Regions from separate parts of the Bradyrhizobium sp. i1.15.2 genome, predicted to be linked through region 3. Evidence: predicted binding sites of a transcription regulator. Region 3 holds the regulator's gene; each other region holds the start of a gene.
The links. Region 3 encodes PhoB, which activates phosphate uptake and scavenging genes when phosphate is short. Its sites were predicted from a motif close to TGTCATNNANCTGTCAT; they were not measured.
Positions count from the first base shown of each region.

Region 1: ABIB80_RS37840 (alpha-D-ribose 1-methylphosphonate 5-triphosphate diphosphatase) is a predicted target of PhoB. The motif match lies at 2,170-2,186, and genes of this name have one in related genera.
Region 2: ABIB80_RS08115 (YdcH family protein) is a predicted target of PhoB. The motif match lies at 2,233-2,249, and genes of this name have one in related genera.

Region 1 covers NZ_JBEPRQ010000047.1:18,024-23,174, forward strand. The annotation lists gene ABIB80_RS37830 (ABC transporter ATP-binding protein) at 1-162, opposite strand, end outside; gene ABIB80_RS37835 (extracellular solute-binding protein) at 624-1,895, opposite strand; gene ABIB80_RS37840 (alpha-D-ribose 1-methylphosphonate 5-triphosphate diphosphatase) at 2,252-3,421, shown strand; gene phnG (phosphonate C-P lyase system protein PhnG) at 3,437-3,910, shown strand; gene phnH (phosphonate C-P lyase system protein PhnH) at 3,900-4,496, shown strand; gene ABIB80_RS37855 (carbon-phosphorus lyase complex subunit) at 4,493-5,151, shown strand, end outside.
Region 2 covers NZ_JBEPRQ010000003.1:118,855-124,005, forward strand. The annotation lists gene purE (5-(carboxyamino)imidazole ribonucleotide mutase) at 1-306, opposite strand, end outside; gene ABIB80_RS08095 (GGDEF domain-containing protein) at 448-1,185, shown strand; gene ABIB80_RS08100 (hypothetical protein) at 1,186-1,437, opposite strand; gene ABIB80_RS08105 (hypothetical protein) at 1,461-1,679, opposite strand; gene ABIB80_RS08110 (YdcH family protein) at 1,799-2,005, opposite strand; gene ABIB80_RS08115 (YdcH family protein) at 2,334-2,513, shown strand; gene ABIB80_RS08120 (NAD(P)/FAD-dependent oxidoreductase) at 2,682-3,785, opposite strand; gene ABIB80_RS08125 (sensor domain-containing protein) at 3,988-5,151, shown strand, end outside.
Region 3 covers NZ_JBEPRQ010000001.1:487,043-492,193, reverse strand. The annotation lists gene pstA (phosphate ABC transporter permease PstA) at 1-697, shown strand, start outside; gene pstB (phosphate ABC transporter ATP-binding protein PstB) at 694-1,515, shown strand; gene phoU (phosphate signaling complex protein PhoU) at 1,527-2,243, shown strand; gene phoB (phosphate regulon transcriptional regulator PhoB) at 2,267-2,974, shown strand; gene ABIB80_RS02375 (GcrA family cell cycle regulator) at 3,194-3,706, opposite strand; gene ABIB80_RS02370 (aspartate aminotransferase family protein) at 4,162-5,151, shown strand, end outside.

The sequences.
Region 1 (5,151 bases), on a different contig from region 3:
CACTTCCAGCCCCGCCAAAATCCTGAGGAGCGTCGACTTACCGCAGCCCGAAGGCCCCAACAGCGTCAGGAACTCTCCATGGTCGATCGCAAGCGAAATACCCCGAAGGACCGGCGTTGGGCCAAAGGATTTGGTGATGTGATGAAGGTGGATGTCACTCATGGGCCACTTTCTGTCCAGACCGGCCCTCATCGTGCCGGGCACCTTGCTAAGGCATTCTGGCGATCGCTACCCGGTCTTGATGAAACTGCACTGACAGAATAGGTACGACCGCGCCATTCATACCCATCCTGGGGGTCGCTTAGCACGTCCAGGCTCAGTCAACGAGCCGCCACACCATATTCAACTGCACTTGGGCAATGCGATGCCAAGATGACATAGGTGCACGATTATGCACCCATCTCCGTGATAGCACCTTGCAATCGAGACAGCAGACTGGAAATTCTGCCAACCCTGAATGACAGTCAGCTAGCTGGTCGGCAGCTCGCGAGAATGAATTCCTCTCGTCACCGTCGAGCGCAGGAGAATTTGCTCTGATGAAGATTTTGGGAAACAGCGACGAGCTTCCGAAGAATGATTGATCGCTCTCCCCACCCGTAATGGCGCCGAACCAAACAGAAACTTCAACGCTTCGGCAAGAGCTTTTGGACATCGCGGATCATGTCGACGAGCGCGCCGTCCGGTGTCTGTTTCAGCGTCACGACACTTTGCAGGTGATCTCGAATGACGGCGGTGATGCGGGGCCCGTTGTCGCCGGGATAGACATTCACGCTCTTTATCCGGGCGAGCCCGGCAAGGCCAGCGAGGGCGTTCGGTTTCGATTTGTAATAGTCGCTAAGGTATTTCGGGTCCCTGACCGCAATCGAGTTGACCGGCGTCAATCCGGTCTTCGATACCATCAGCGTTTGCGCCTCTGCGCCGAGAGCGAATTTCAGGTATTCCCACGCCGCTCGCTGTTTCGCTGGATCGCGAGTCATGATCGCCAGTCCGCTGCCACCCGAGGGCATCCTGCCGCCGGCAGCCGAGTGCGGGAACGGACCGGTGCGGATGTCGCGCGTAGATCCAAGGTTGGCGGTCAATTGTTCCAGGCGCGAACTGGAGGCGACATAAATGCCGATTTTGCCCGAGGCAAAGGCTTGGCGCGCCTGTTCGGTGGTCATGTCGACCATGCCAGTCTCACCGAAGCGGCGCATCAACTGCAAGGCGGCCTGCCCGGCAGCGCCGTCGAAGGCGATCTTTCCGTCGGGTGTGAACACGTCGCCACCATGGCTATATACCAGCGCGTGGAACGACCAATTGTAACTGTCGGGATAATACTCAAAGAAGATCGGAACAAGTGTAGGGATCGACGTGCGGATGTTGTCGGCGAGCGACAGGATATCGTCCCAAGAAAGATCCAAGTTTGAGAGATTCAAACGCACTTTACGAATGACGTCCATGTTGTAGTAAACAACGCTCGTCGATACTGATTCCGGAAGGGCGATCGTCTTGCCTTTCCATTGCGTCGCGGCGAGCGCCTCTGGCCTCACACCGACCGCGGCCCATAGCGGGTCAGCGGCAAGAAAGCTGTCGAGTGGTACGAGCAGTCCTCGCTCAGCAAGGACCGGCATATCCGGATAGCAAAGCGAGGCAACGACGTCTGGCAGATCCCCGGTGACCGCCGCCCTCAATAGTTGCTGCAACAGGGCCGGACAGTCGGCGGCGTTGGCTTCCGTGACGATTCGTATGTCGGGGTTCTGTTGCATGAACCGCTCGACAATCGGCTGGCGGAAGAGGCCGTCGCGGGCCGGAAAGGCATAGCCCACCCTCAGTGTGACCGGATCGGCATGGGCTGCGGTCACCCCGATAAAGGCGGCAGCGATGGCTGGTATTACTGAAAACATCATTTTCATCATGACAACCTGCCTTGAAGCGGAGACGGTTCATGCCGGAGCCGAATAGGAGTGCCCGGAACGGCAATGTGCTCGACATGCTCCGACTAAGCGGGCCAGATGAAGCTGAATTGACAGAATAGGAATCACATCGCCACTTGTACCTTCGGAAAGAACCATCCGGGACCTTACTGCTCATTCACGTTGGCGACGAAACCGAAGTGGCCTGGTCGAACGTTTTTTGGGACAGCGCCTTTCGATTGAGGACATTGTACAATTCCATCAAAGTCACACGATTTGTCATCGCGCTGTCTCTCACTGCGCCTTTGACTGCTGATAGAACTCAAGCGGGTTTAAAAGCAAGAAAGAGGCGTCCTCTGATGGGTCAATCGATCGGTACGCTGAGTCAAGTTCCACAAACTATTCATCAATCCCGCGAGGTTGTCCTGACCAACGCCAAGATCGTGACCCGGTCGACCTGTTTCAAAGGAACGGTCCAGATCGTTGACGGCGCGATAGCTGATATTTCGACAGCCAATACCACTGCGTGGGGCGCCCTCGACTTTGAAGGCGATCATCTGCTGCCCGGTTTGATTGACGTCCATACCGACCACCTCGAAAAGCAGATTCTCCCGCGCGCCGGCATGACTTGGGACCCCTTGGGTGCGGCGATTGCTCATGACGTTCAGGTCTGCGCGGCTGGGACGACCACTGTGTTCGATTCCGTGATCGTTGGAGCGGTGGGCAACCCGGAGCGACGGCGCCTGCTGCCTCTGATGCTCAAGGGGCTTGGGAAGGCGCGCCGTCACGGCCTGCTTAGGGCTGACCACGCGCTTCACCTGCGCTGCGACGCCCGCGAGCACGACCTCATTGAACTTTTCCTTGAATATGCCGACCAGCCCGAACTTCGATTCGTGACCATCATGGATGACGGGCCGCGGCGGGACCCGGAGCGCTTCCGCCATCTAGAACGTCGCAAAAATACGCCGGCGGCGGAGATCGAGGCAGCGATTGCCGCCGTCGCGACCACAGAGGACTGCACGGAAGAAAATCGGCGCCGCCTCGTCGCACACTGTCGCGCGCGCGGTGTACCTTTCGCTAGCCACGATGACACCACTCTTGCCCATATCACGGAAGCGGTCGGATACGGTCTCGTCATTTCCGAATTTCCAATCACTCTGGAGGCGGCGAAAGCCGCCCGCACCGCGGGCATGACGATCATCGTTGGGGGACCGAACCTCGTCGCCGGGCGGTCACATATTGGGAACGTCTCGGTGCGGGAGCTCGCGCAGGACGGCCTCATTGACATCATCTGCTCAGACTACATCCCCGCCAGCATTCTGCGCGGCATTTGGTACTTAGCGAGTCAATCCGGGGGGCTAACGCTTCCTGAGGCCGTTGCACTCGGAAGCCAGCGGCCAGCGGAAACCTTCGGCCTTCTCGATCGCGGCGAGATCGCTGTGGGCAAGCGCGCCGACCTCATCCGCGTAGCCGACCGAGCCGGTCCTGTCGTCCGAGGGGTCTGGACGGCCGGACGTCAAGCGCTGTGAGTTGATCCGAGACACATGAATATCTCAGTGACGCACCATCAATATAGCCGCCAAAACTGGATGACGTTGCTTGCCAAAGCACCGATTGCAGAACTGGACCGTCACTGGGCGGCGGTCGCTCGGCCAAAATTCCAGTGGATACGGCGTCCCGAATGTGGTGCAGCGATGCTGCGGGGGGCCGTCGGGCGCACCGGCACTGTGTTCAATATCGGCGAGGCGACTGTGACGCGCTGTACGCTCCAGATCGAGACTGGCGAGATTGGCATTGGCTACGTGCTCGGCCGCAACAAGCGCCACGCGGCACTCGCCGCCGTGTTCGATGGACTGATGCAGCGCGACCAAGCTACCGGGGCGGGCGAGATCGGCCCGATCATTGCCGCGATTGATCGCTGCGTGCGCCAAGCAGAGCGGGCGATCCGGCGCGAGGCCCAACGGAGCAAGGTCGATTTCTTCATGCTGGGCCAGGGAGACATGGCGAATGACGGCTGATCTGATCCCGCCTGCATTCCGCGATCCCGTTCACGATGCGCAGTCAGCTTTCCGCCGACTGCTGACAGCGCTGTCGCGGCCCGGCACACCGGTTTCGTTTCCCGGCCCCGCCCAGCCGCCTCAGCCGATGAGCGGGCCGCTCGCCGCTATCGCGCTCACGCTCATCGACCCCGATTGTTCGATCTGGCTCGACCCGGCGCTCTCGCGGGATTCGGTGCGGCGCTATCTCCATTTCCATACAAACGCGCCACAAGTCAGTGATCCGAGAATTGCGACCTGTGCGCTGATCGGCGATGTTGGCCGGATGCCGGGATTGGGCAGCTTCCATCCGGGTGTGGCTACCTATCCTGACCGTTCGACGACGCTTCTGCTGCAAGTGCCTTCGCTCGCCGGCGGGCCCGTCGTGCGTCTTTCCGGGCCCGGAATCGAGACCACGACCAGCTTCGCGCCTCGTGGCCTGCCGGACTGGTTTTGGCCGTCCTGGCGCGAGAATGCCGCTCGCTATCCGCTCGGCGTCGACATATTCCTCACCGACGACCTCGCCGTTGTCGGCCTGCCGCGCTCCACAAAAGCCGAGGAACCATGATCACCTCGATCAAGGGTGGCGAAGCCGCCATCGCTGCTTCGCACCGTCTCCTCGCCAAGCGCCGCCGTGGCAATCCGGCGATTGCCGACCTCGGCGTCGACCAGATCCGCGAGCAATTGTCACTCGCCGTCGACCGAGTCATGAGCGAGGGCTCGCTCTACGACCCGGACTTGGCGGCGCTGGCGATCAAGCAGTCCGAGGGCGACCTCACCGAGGCGGTCTACCTGTTGCGCGCTTTCCGGACCACGCTCACCCGGTTCGGCTACGCCGAACCGGTCGACCCCGCGGCGATGGTGGTACGCCGACGCATCGCGACAACCCACAAGGACGTGCCGGGCGGCCAACTCCTCGGGCCGACTTATGACTATACCCAGCGGATCCTTGATATCGCTCTTTTGCGAGCAAGCAGCGACGATCTTTCCGATCTCGCAGGCGAAGGTGAAAGTCGGTATGAAAAGGAAGCCGAAGACGACGCTCCAGAGCGGGGACCCCATTCAGCGGCTCATGCTTTGACAAAAGATTGCGGCGTCCTCGCGCTGGCCGATATCGTCGAGGACGCCCGCCCTGACGGGCAGTCGAAGGTTGCCGACATTACCCGCGATCCGGTGGAGTTTCCCTCCACACGGGACCAGCGGCTGCAGAGCTTGGCCCGCGG
Region 2 (5,151 bases), on a different contig from region 3:
GATCGAATAGAGCGAATCGATGCCTTTGAGTGTCCTCGATTCGACGGGAACGCCGAACACGGGCAGTTCCGTCAGCGCCGCCGCCATGCCGGGCAGGTGGGCTGCGCCGCCCGCGCCGGCGATGATGACCTTGTAACCAGCCGCCTTGGCGCCCTTGGCGAACGTAAACAGCCGGTCGGGGGTGCGGTGGGCTGAAACGATGCGGGTGTCGGCGGCAACGCCGAGTCCTGCGAGCGTGTCGGCGGCATGCCGCATCGTGTCCCAGTCCGACTGGCTTCCCATGATGATGGCGATCGGCGCGGTCATGACGTGAATTGTGCTCGAAAAACAGGAAGATAGGCCAGATTAGCGGTTCCGGCCGGTGGCTCGCAAGGCGGTGGCAAGGAGAAGGGAATGCACTATCCTGTCTTGGTGAATCCCCGCAAGCCTTCATTGAGCAGGATGCCCATGAAGAAACCAAAAAGGGCGAGCGCTGCGAAGGCCAAAAAGGGCCCGAAAACCAGCGCCGCTCGCTCCAAAGTTGCTCCTAAGCGTCCGGTCAAGCGTCCGACCAGACCGTCGCGACGCGGAGCGTCTGCCGATGACGGCGCCAAAGCGGTCATCAAGACGGCCATCAACGCGACCATCCGTGACCTCCGGAGCAAGCTGAAGGGGGCGCTGCGGCGAGTCGCGGAGCTCGAGGCGGCCGCCGACACCGACTTCCTGCTCGAAATTCCGAACCGGCGCGGCTTCGAACGCGAACTCGGACGCGCCGTCGCCTACATGAAGCGCTACCGCGCCAGCGGCGCGCTGATCGTGCTCGACGTCGATCGGCTGAAGCCGATCAACGATTCCTTCGGCCATGCGGCCGGCGACGAGGTGCTGAAGGCGATTGCCACCACGCTGACGCGGCAGATCCGCGCCTCCGACGTGGTCGGCCGGCTCGGCGGCGACGAGTTCGCGCTGCTGCTCTGGAATCTCAGCGAGACCGACGCCAAGGCGAAGGCCGCGGCCTTCGAGCAGGCTGTCGACGAATTGTCCTTTGTCTTTCGCGGCCAGCACGTGAGCGCGGGCGCTTCCGCCGGCGTGGCCCTGCTCGGGGTACAGTCCGACGCCGCGCGCGCCCTGGAAGAGGCCGATGCCGCGATGTATGTGCGCAAGGCGCACCGGCGGCACGAGCCGCGCATCAGGCTCGTCAGCAGCTAGTTAAAGCGTGCCGAGGTCCTTCGGTACGTTGCCAAAGCTGCGAAGCAGTTTGGCGTCGCCGAATTCGCCGGTCATGGGATCGCCGCTGCGGCTGAACGCGACGGCGCCGGTGTGGCCGGCGCCGTGCGACATAACCTCGGCGCGCCGTAACGCGGCCGCCGCGGTCTGGCATTCCTCGGCCGCACCTGCGACCGGCGATCCGTCCTCGTCGGTCAGGAAAGGTAATGCAACGTAATAGGTGACATCGGACATGGTCGGCTCCGATAGCTGACAGCTCAGGCTGCGCTGCTCTTGCTCCGCATCTTGCTGCGTGAGGTCTCCGGAATGCAGCCGGCGGAAATGGCCGCCTGCAATTCCTCCAGCTCGGCCTCCAGATATTCATTGGCCATGATCAGCGCCTTGATGGTGCTGCGCAGATTGCCGTCGCACATCGCGATCGCCTGATCGCAGGCTTGTTCATAATGGCTGTTGTCGAGAAGGGCGGTTGCCGACATCTGCGTTTTCCTTGGACGGTTTTCCTGGGGGCGTTGGTGCGCAAATGTTCTTATTTTGTTCCTTTCGAGTCAAGCGGATTCGCGTGCGGCGAGCTGCCGTAAAGCTCTCCTCCTGTGGATCAGGCGATGATGTCGGGCGTGATCTGGTCTTCGATGAACGCGATACGGTCACGCAACAACAGCTTGCGTTTCTTCAACCGCTGTAACCGCAACAGGTCGGGCGCGGGCGATTGATGCAGTGCATCGATCGCCACATCGAGATCTCGGTGTTCCTGGTGCAACCGGGCGAGCTCGGATTCGAGTTCGCGCGCATCTTCATTGGTCATGTCTGCGGTGGCCGAAAAACCGATAGGCGTGAGATTAAGGCTGTGGATGCCCTGTGGAAACTATCGTCCTTGCGCGCCGTGATCGCAAGCGATCTCGGGCTGTCCTGCGCCGATCTCCCGCGAGATATTTCTGCCGGTCGCTGCGGCGTTGCGCAAGCGCATTGATATCACGGATTTTTCCCGCGTGGTTCCCTTACTCACGCTTCGTTACATATGAATTTTTAAAAATGACACTGCGACGACTGATATCCATCGACAGAACGAATCGGTGATGTACACTTCCTCGTCCGGTCGAATCCAAGGTTCACCCCTACCGAGGAGGTTTCGAATGACAATTCAGGCACATCTGGTTGAATTGGAGCGGAAGCATAAAACTCTCGAAAACGAATTGCACGAAGCTCTCGTGCACCTTTCAACAGACGACCTGCAAATTGTTGAGTTGAAGCGCCGGAAGTTGATGGTCAAGGACCAGATCGAGCGTCTCAGGCACGGCGACACGCTCCACTAGCAACCCCCGTAACAGCGTAGAGTTGATCGCACCCTTTCAGGCAGGGATGGGAGTCTTTGCGCTCATCCCTGCTGCAAGGCGCGCACCGTGCAAGGATTTGTGCGGCTCTAGCTTCTTGTCTGGACGCGGTTCTTTACGCGCAACTGGAATCCACTTCGCTTTAAACCACTAGACATTTGCGAGCTCGGCGACGTGATCCGCGATCGCAAGCGATGACGTCAACCCGGGCGACTCGATGCCGAACAGGTTGATCAGGCCTTCGACGCCGTGATCGCGCGGGCCCTGCATCAAGAAATCCTGCGTGGCCACCGCCGGCGGCACGATCTTCGGGCGGATGCCCGAATAGCTCGGCATTAGCGCGCCGTCAGGCAGCGTCGGCCAGTATTTGCGGATCGCCGGATAGAAGCGCTCGGCGCGTGATGGGTCGACCTCATAATTGATCGTCTCGATCCATTCGACGTCGGGGCCGAAACGTGCCTGCCCGGCCATGTCCAGCGTCAGATGCACCCCTAGCCCGCCGGGCTCGGGCACCGGATAGATCAGGCGCGAGAACGGCGCCCTGGCATTGCAGCTGAAGTAGTTTCCCTTGGCGAGGTAGGCCGTCGGGATCCGTTCCAGCGGCATGCCCTCGATGTTGCGCGCCACCGTGGTCGCCGAGAGCCCGGCGGCGTTGACGAGGAGGCTGCATTGCAGCGTCATCGGCGCTTCGCCGCCCGCCTCGATTTCAATGACGCCGGCGGTGGCCTTGGCACGGATCAGCGGGGTGTGAAACGCGAAGGCCGCGCCCGCGTCCTCGGCTTCGCCGCGCAGCGAGAGCATGTAGGCGTGGCTGTCTATGATGCCAGTCGACGGCGACAGCAGCGCGGCGTCGCAGGCGAGCGCCGGCTCAAGCGCACATGCCGCATCGCCCGTGAGCAACTGCATGTCGAGCACGCCGTTGGCCTCGGCATGCGCCTTGATCGATTGCAGCTTCTCGGTCTCTTTCGGATTGGTCGCGACGATCAGCTTGCCGCTATTCCTGTGCGGGATGCCGCGCTCGGAACAGTAACGGTAAAGCGCGTGCTTGCCGTCGACGCACATGCGCGCCATCCAGCTTCCGGCGCGATAGTAGATGCCGGCATGGATCACCTCGCTGTTGCGCGAGGAGGTGATGGTGCCGATGGCCTCGGCTTCCTCGAGCACGATCACCTCGCGCCCGGCTTGCGCCAGCTTGCGAGCCACCGCGAGCCCGATCACGCCGGCTCCGACGACGACGCAGTCGACCCTATCCATGGTAGTGCAGGACGTCCGCTCGAAGCGACGATGGCCTCACGCCTGGGACCGGCGGCGCGGGGGCGTTTTCCGTTAACGAAGCATTTATCATGTCAGGGCAATTGCCGTATTTGATGCCACATTTTTTCGTTGCGCGTACAGGCGTTTACCCGATCCAAACCCGCGAGGCCAGACAATCCGACGTTGAAATCGCGGGTGGCTGATGGCTGAGAAGAACTGGCACGCGGGCAGCGCGCTTCCGATTGCGGTGCAGGCCGTCGTGTGCCTGGCCGCAGCGGTGACGCCTGCGCGCGCCTTTGCCCTCTCCGACAGCTTCACTCCTCCGAGCTATCTCGGCCACCTCGATCCCAACGTGATCTGGGAAGCCCTGATCGCGGGCATCGTGATCTGCTCGTTCCTCGTCGCGATCGCGCTGTGGATCCATTCCTCGCTGCGCCGGACCAAGCGTCTGCAGCTGCGGCGCAATGCCTTCGTCTCCTCCGCGATGAACAATCTCAACCAGGGCGTGGTGATGACGGATGCGCAGCGGCGCATCATCTTCTGCAACGACCGCTATCTCGAGATTTACGGCCTGGCGCGGTCGGATCTCTGGGCCGACATGAATGGCTACGAACTCCTTGAGCTGCGACGCAAGCGCGGTGTGCTCGGGGGCGCCTCCAACGACGAGTTCTATGAGAAGGCGGCAAGCACCAACGGCTTGATCACCGAACTGCCGGACGGGCGGGCCATCCTGGTGAAATATTTCGTGCTGCCCAATGGCGGCTCGGTGACGACGCATCTGGACGTCAGCGAGCAGCGCAGGCTGTCGCGGCAGCTCGCCTCCACCAAGCAGTTCCTGGAAACATTGCTGGACCACGTGCCGGCCTGCGTGGCCGCGAAGAACATCGAGGATGGTCGCTACATCTTCGCCAACAGCGCTTATGAGCGGTTCTGGGGGTTCTCGCGCGACCATGTCGTCGGCAAGACCGCGCGCGAGCTGTTTGCGCCTGTCTCGGCGGACAGCATCGAGGCGACCGACCGGGCGGCACTCGATTCGCAGGACGGCCAGTTTCGCAACGAATTCGAGGTCGACCGCGCCGGTGAGCGGCGCATGGTTGCCTCGATCCGGATCGTGGTCCGCAACGAGAGCAACAAGCCCGAATTCCTGATGCTCGTGTTCGAGGACATCACCGATCGCCGCTCGCTGTCGAAGGAGCTGGAGAGCACGAAGAAGTTCCTGGAGCTCGTGGTCGACAACATCCCGGTGGCCCTGATCGTCGAGCAGGTCAAGGACGGCCGCTACCTGCTCGCCAACCGCAGCGCGGAGACGATCCTCAACCGCAGGCGTGAGGAAGCCACGGGCCTGACCGCGTCCGACATCTTCAAT
Region 3 (5,151 bases):
CACCGAGAACACGCCGCCTCCCGGATCGAACGAGGGCGGCCTGCTCAACGCCATCGTCGGCTCGCTGATCATGACCGTGATCGGCGTCGGCATTGGCGCGCCGCTCGGCATGTTCGCCGGCACCTATCTCGCCGAATACGGCCGCAATGACCGGCTGACCTCGGTGATCCGCTTCATCAACGACATCCTGCTCTCGGCGCCCTCGATCATCATCGGCCTGTTCATCTACGGCGCGGTGGTGGTGCCGATGCGCGGCTTCTCGGCGATCGCAGGCTCGCTCGCGCTCGCGGTCATCGTGATCCCGGTGGTGCTGCGCACGACCGAGGACATGCTGCTGCTGGTGCCGAACGCGCTGCGCGAGGCGGCCTCGGCGCTCGGCCTGCCGCGTTCGCTGGTGATCAAGCGGATCGCTTATCGCGCCGCGCGCTCCGGCCTCATCACCGGCGTGCTGCTCGCAACCGCTCGCGTCGCCGGTGAAACTGCGCCGCTGCTGTTCACCGCGCTGTCGAACCAGTTCTTCAGCCTCGGCCTGAATAAGACGATGGCGAACCTGCCTGTCACCATCAACAACTTCGTGCAGAGCCCCTATGCCTATTGGAAGCAATTGGCCTGGAGCGGGGCGCTGCTCATCACCCTGACCGTTCTTGCCCTTAATATTGGCGCGCGCATCCTTGGCGCCGAGAGGACCGCAAAATGAGTGATCTTTCCGTATCGATGAGCGCGGCCGGTGGGCTGCCCCACGCGCCGGTGCTGCCGGAGGCGCCCCCGAAGGTGACCGTGCGCAACCTGAACTTCTATTACGGCGAGCACCACGCGCTGAAGAACATCAACCTGACGCTGGGCGCCAATCGCGTCACGGCGTTCATCGGTCCGTCGGGCTGCGGCAAGTCGACCCTGCTGCGCATCTTCAACCGGATGTACGACCTCTATCCCGGCCAGCGCGCCACTGGTCAGCTGATGCTCGACCAGACCAACATCCTCGACGGCAAGCTGGACCTCAATTTGCTGCGCGCCCGCGTCGGCATGGTGTTCCAGAAGCCGACGCCGTTCCCGATGACGATCTACGAGAACATCGCGTTCGGCATCCGCCTGTATGAGAAGATCTCGAAGTCCGAAATGGACGGCCGCGTCGAGAAGGCGCTGCGCGGCGGCGCGCTGTGGAACGAGGTCAAGGACAAGCTCAACGCCTCCGGCCTGTCGCTCTCCGGCGGCCAGCAGCAGCGCCTCTGCATCGCCCGCACCGTCGCGGTGCGGCCCGAGGTGATCCTGTTCGACGAACCCTGTTCGGCGCTCGACCCGATCTCGACCGCCAAGGTCGAGGAGCTGATCCAGGAGCTGTCCGAGGATTACACGATCGCGATCGTCACCCACAACATGCAGCAGGCGGCGCGCGTCTCCGACAAGACCGCCTTCATGTATCTCGGCGAGCTGATCGAGTTCGACGACACCAGCAAGATCTTCACGTCGCCGACCGACCGGCGCACGCAGGATTACATCACCGGCCGGTTCGGCTGAGGAGACGCGACATGGCTTCCGAACATACCGCAAAGGCTTTCGACACCGACCTCCAGGAACTCACCCGCCTGGTCGCCGAGATGGGCGGCATCGCCGAGCGCATGATCGTCGAGTCCGTCGACGCGCTGATCCGCCGCGACGTCCCGCTCGGCCAGCGCGTCGTCGCCATCGACACCGAGCTCGACGCGCTGCAGAAGCGCATCGAGGAGCGTGCGGTGCTCACCATCGCCCGCCGCCAGCCGATGGCGGTCGATCTGCGCGAGATCGTCGGCGCCATGCGCGTCGCGACCGATCTCGAGCGCATCGGCGACCTCGCCAAGAACATGGGCAAGCGCGTCGCGGCGCTGGAGACGGACTTCCATCCGCTCAAGCTGTTCCGCGGCCTCGAGCACATGACCGACCTCGTGCAGCAGCAGGTCAAGTCGGTGCTGGACGCCTATGCCGCGCATGATTTGCCGGCGGCGATGGCGGTGTGGAAGGGCGACGAGGAAGTCGACGCCATCTGCACCTCGCTGTTCCGCGAGCTCCTCACCTACATGATGGAGGATCCGCGCAACATCTCGTTCTGTATTCACCTGATGTTCTGCGCCAAGAACATCGAGCGGATCGGCGACCACGCCACCAACATCGCCGAGACCGTGTTCTACATGATCGAGGGCCAGGCGATCACCGACAAGCGGCCGAAGGGCGACATGACGACCTTCGCCAACACGGTACCGAACACCTGAAGACTTAAGGGAGCGACGACGCGATGGGCGCACGCATTATGGTGGTTGAGGACGAGGAAGCCCTGACCGAGCTTCTCCGCTACAACCTCGAAGGCGACGGCTATGACGTCGAGACGGTGATGCGCGGCGACGACGCCGACACCCGCCTCAAGGAGCACATCCCCGATCTGATCGTGCTCGACTGGATGCTGCCGGGCCTGTCAGGCATCGAATTGTGCCGGCGGCTTCGCACCCGTCCCGAGACCAAGCAGCTCCCGATCATCATGCTCACCGCGCGCGGTGAGGAGAGCGAGCGGGTGCGGGGTCTTGCGACCGGCGCCGACGATTACATCGTCAAGCCGTTCTCGGTGCCGGAGCTGCTGGCACGCGTGAAGGGCCTGCTGCGGCGTGCAAGCCCGGAGCGGCTCGCCACCGTGCTTGCTTTTGGCGACATCGAGCTCGACCGTGACAAGCGCCGCGTGGCGCGATCGGGCCGGCCGATCGATCTCGGTCCGACCGAATATCGCCTGCTGGAGTTCTTCCTGGAGCATCCGGGCCGGGTGTTCTCGCGCGAGCAACTGCTCGACAGCGTCTGGGGCCGCGACATCTATATCGACGAGCGTACCGTCGACGTGCATATCGGCCGCCTGCGCAAGCTGCTCAATCTCGGCCGCGAGCAAGACCCGATCCGCACCGTCCGCGGCGCCGGCTACGCGCTGGATGATCGGTTTGCGAAGGCGGAGCAGGTGTAGGGTTGCAGGCTTGTTTGTTGGCGAGCTGTCCCTGCATTCTCCGATGTCGTCCCGGACAAGCGAGCGCTGATCCGGGACCCATAACCACAGGGAGTGGTTTGGCGAAGACTCAGAGTTACCCCTTTCGCACGACTACTGCGTGCTCGGAGTATGGGTCCTGGCTTTCGCCAGGACGACACTGAAATTATTGAACTGTCTTTGCGCGACGACTTGCCCTGATTACCGCGGACCCGGCTTCACCGGTGCGCGGCGCCGATCCGACGCCGGCTGGTACGCAACACGCGAGTGCTGGGCGCAATAGGGCAGGCCGGACAGCGCCCGTCCACCGCAGAAGAAGAAGTCCGGGCTCGAGGGATCGCCGACCGGCCAGTGGCAGGTCGCCTCGTTCAATTCGAGCAGCGACAGCCGCTGGCTCATCGGCACCACGTTGTCGTAGGTGACCGGATCCGGCTCAGCCTCGACCTCGAAGGCCTGCGCCAGCGCGGTGTTGCCGCGCGAGATCGGGCGGCTCACCCGCATCATGTGCTGCGCGGGGCGCGCCTTGCGCGGCCGGGGCGCTGCCGATGATGGGCTCTTGGCGCGGCCCGAAAGACCGAGCCTGTGCACTTTGCCGATCACGGCATTGCGGGTCACATTGCCGAGCTCCGCCGCGATCTGGCTGGCCGAAAGTCCGGCCTCCCAGAGCTTTTTCAGCTGCTCGACGCGATCATCGGACCAGGTCAAAACCGTCATTGCACCCTTTCCCTCGCTGCGCGCCAGCCATCCTGGGGCCTCGCAGCGAATGCCTAAGCCTTCAAAAACCCGTGCCGCCAGAATCCCTTAAGGCTCGCCGGGCGCGTCTTGAACGCCCGAACGTTTACGCCGGTACATAAGGACTTAAAGATCAGAACCACTGCACGAGATGTCGTATCTGACAATCCAAACGCTACAATATGGCGTGACTCCCGCGCAAGAGTCCGCCGACTCGCTTCCACATGTTCCGTGGCTAAATCCCGCAAAATCGGCACCGCAAGACTACGGATTCAGCGTTTCGCGAGGCTTTCCGGGCGGCATTGACACCCGTTTCACCAGGCCTAAGATAGTCGCACGTGCCGCCCTCAAGAGGCGGCACGTTTCGTTTTCCGGGCCGGTCGATGGTGCGTTGCGTAATGCACGCTTACACCGTCCGCAACATTCAAGTGACCGTCATGACTAACAGCGCAGCGCCGCATTTGCTCCCCGTTTTCGCCAGGTCCGACCTCGGTTTCGAGCGTGGCGAAGGCTGCTGGCTGATCGCGACCAATGGCGAGCGCTATCTCGATTTCACCTCCGGGGTGGCGGTGAATGCGCTCGGCCATGCCCATCCGGCGCTGGTCGCGGCGTTGCAGGAACAGGCCACGAAGCTCTGGCACATGTCGAACCTGTTCCAGAGCCCGGACGGCGAAAAGCTTGCCGCGCGCCTGTGCAATGAAAGTTTCGCGGACTTCGTGTTCTTCTGCAATTCCGGCGCCGAAGCGCTGGAATGCGTGATCAAGGTCGTGCGCCGCTATCACGCCGCGAAGGGCCATCCAGACCGCTATCGCATGATCACCTTCGAAGGCGCCTTCCATGGCCGCACGCTGGCGACGCTGGCCGCGACGGGTTCGGCAAAATATCTCGAAGGTTTCGGCCCACCCATGGAGGGCTTCGACCAGGTTGCGCATGGCGATCTCGAGGCAGTGAAAAAGGCGATCGGTCCGCAGACCGCCGGCATCCTGATCGAGCCGATCCAGGGCGAGGGCGGTGTGCGTTCGGCAACGCCTGCCTTCCTGAGGGCGTTGCGCCAGCTCTGCGACGAGCGCGGCCTGTTGCTCGCCTTCGACGAGGTGCAGACCGGCATGGGCCGCACCGGCGATCTGTTCGCGTACCGCCGCCTTGGCGTCGAACCCGACGTGATGTCGCTGGCCAAGGCGCTCGGCGGCGGCTTCCCGATCGGCGCCTGCCTTGCGACCGCGGAAGCGGCGTCCGGCATGACGCCGGGCTCGCACGGCTCGACCTTCGGCGGCAATCCGCTCGCGATCGCGGCGGCGAATGCCGTGCTCGACGTCATGCTCAAGCCCGGCTTCTTCGACCACGTGCAGAGGATGTCGCTGCTGCTCAAGCAGAAGCTCGCCTCCGTGATCGACCGTCATGGCGATGTCGTCAGCGAAGTGCGCGGC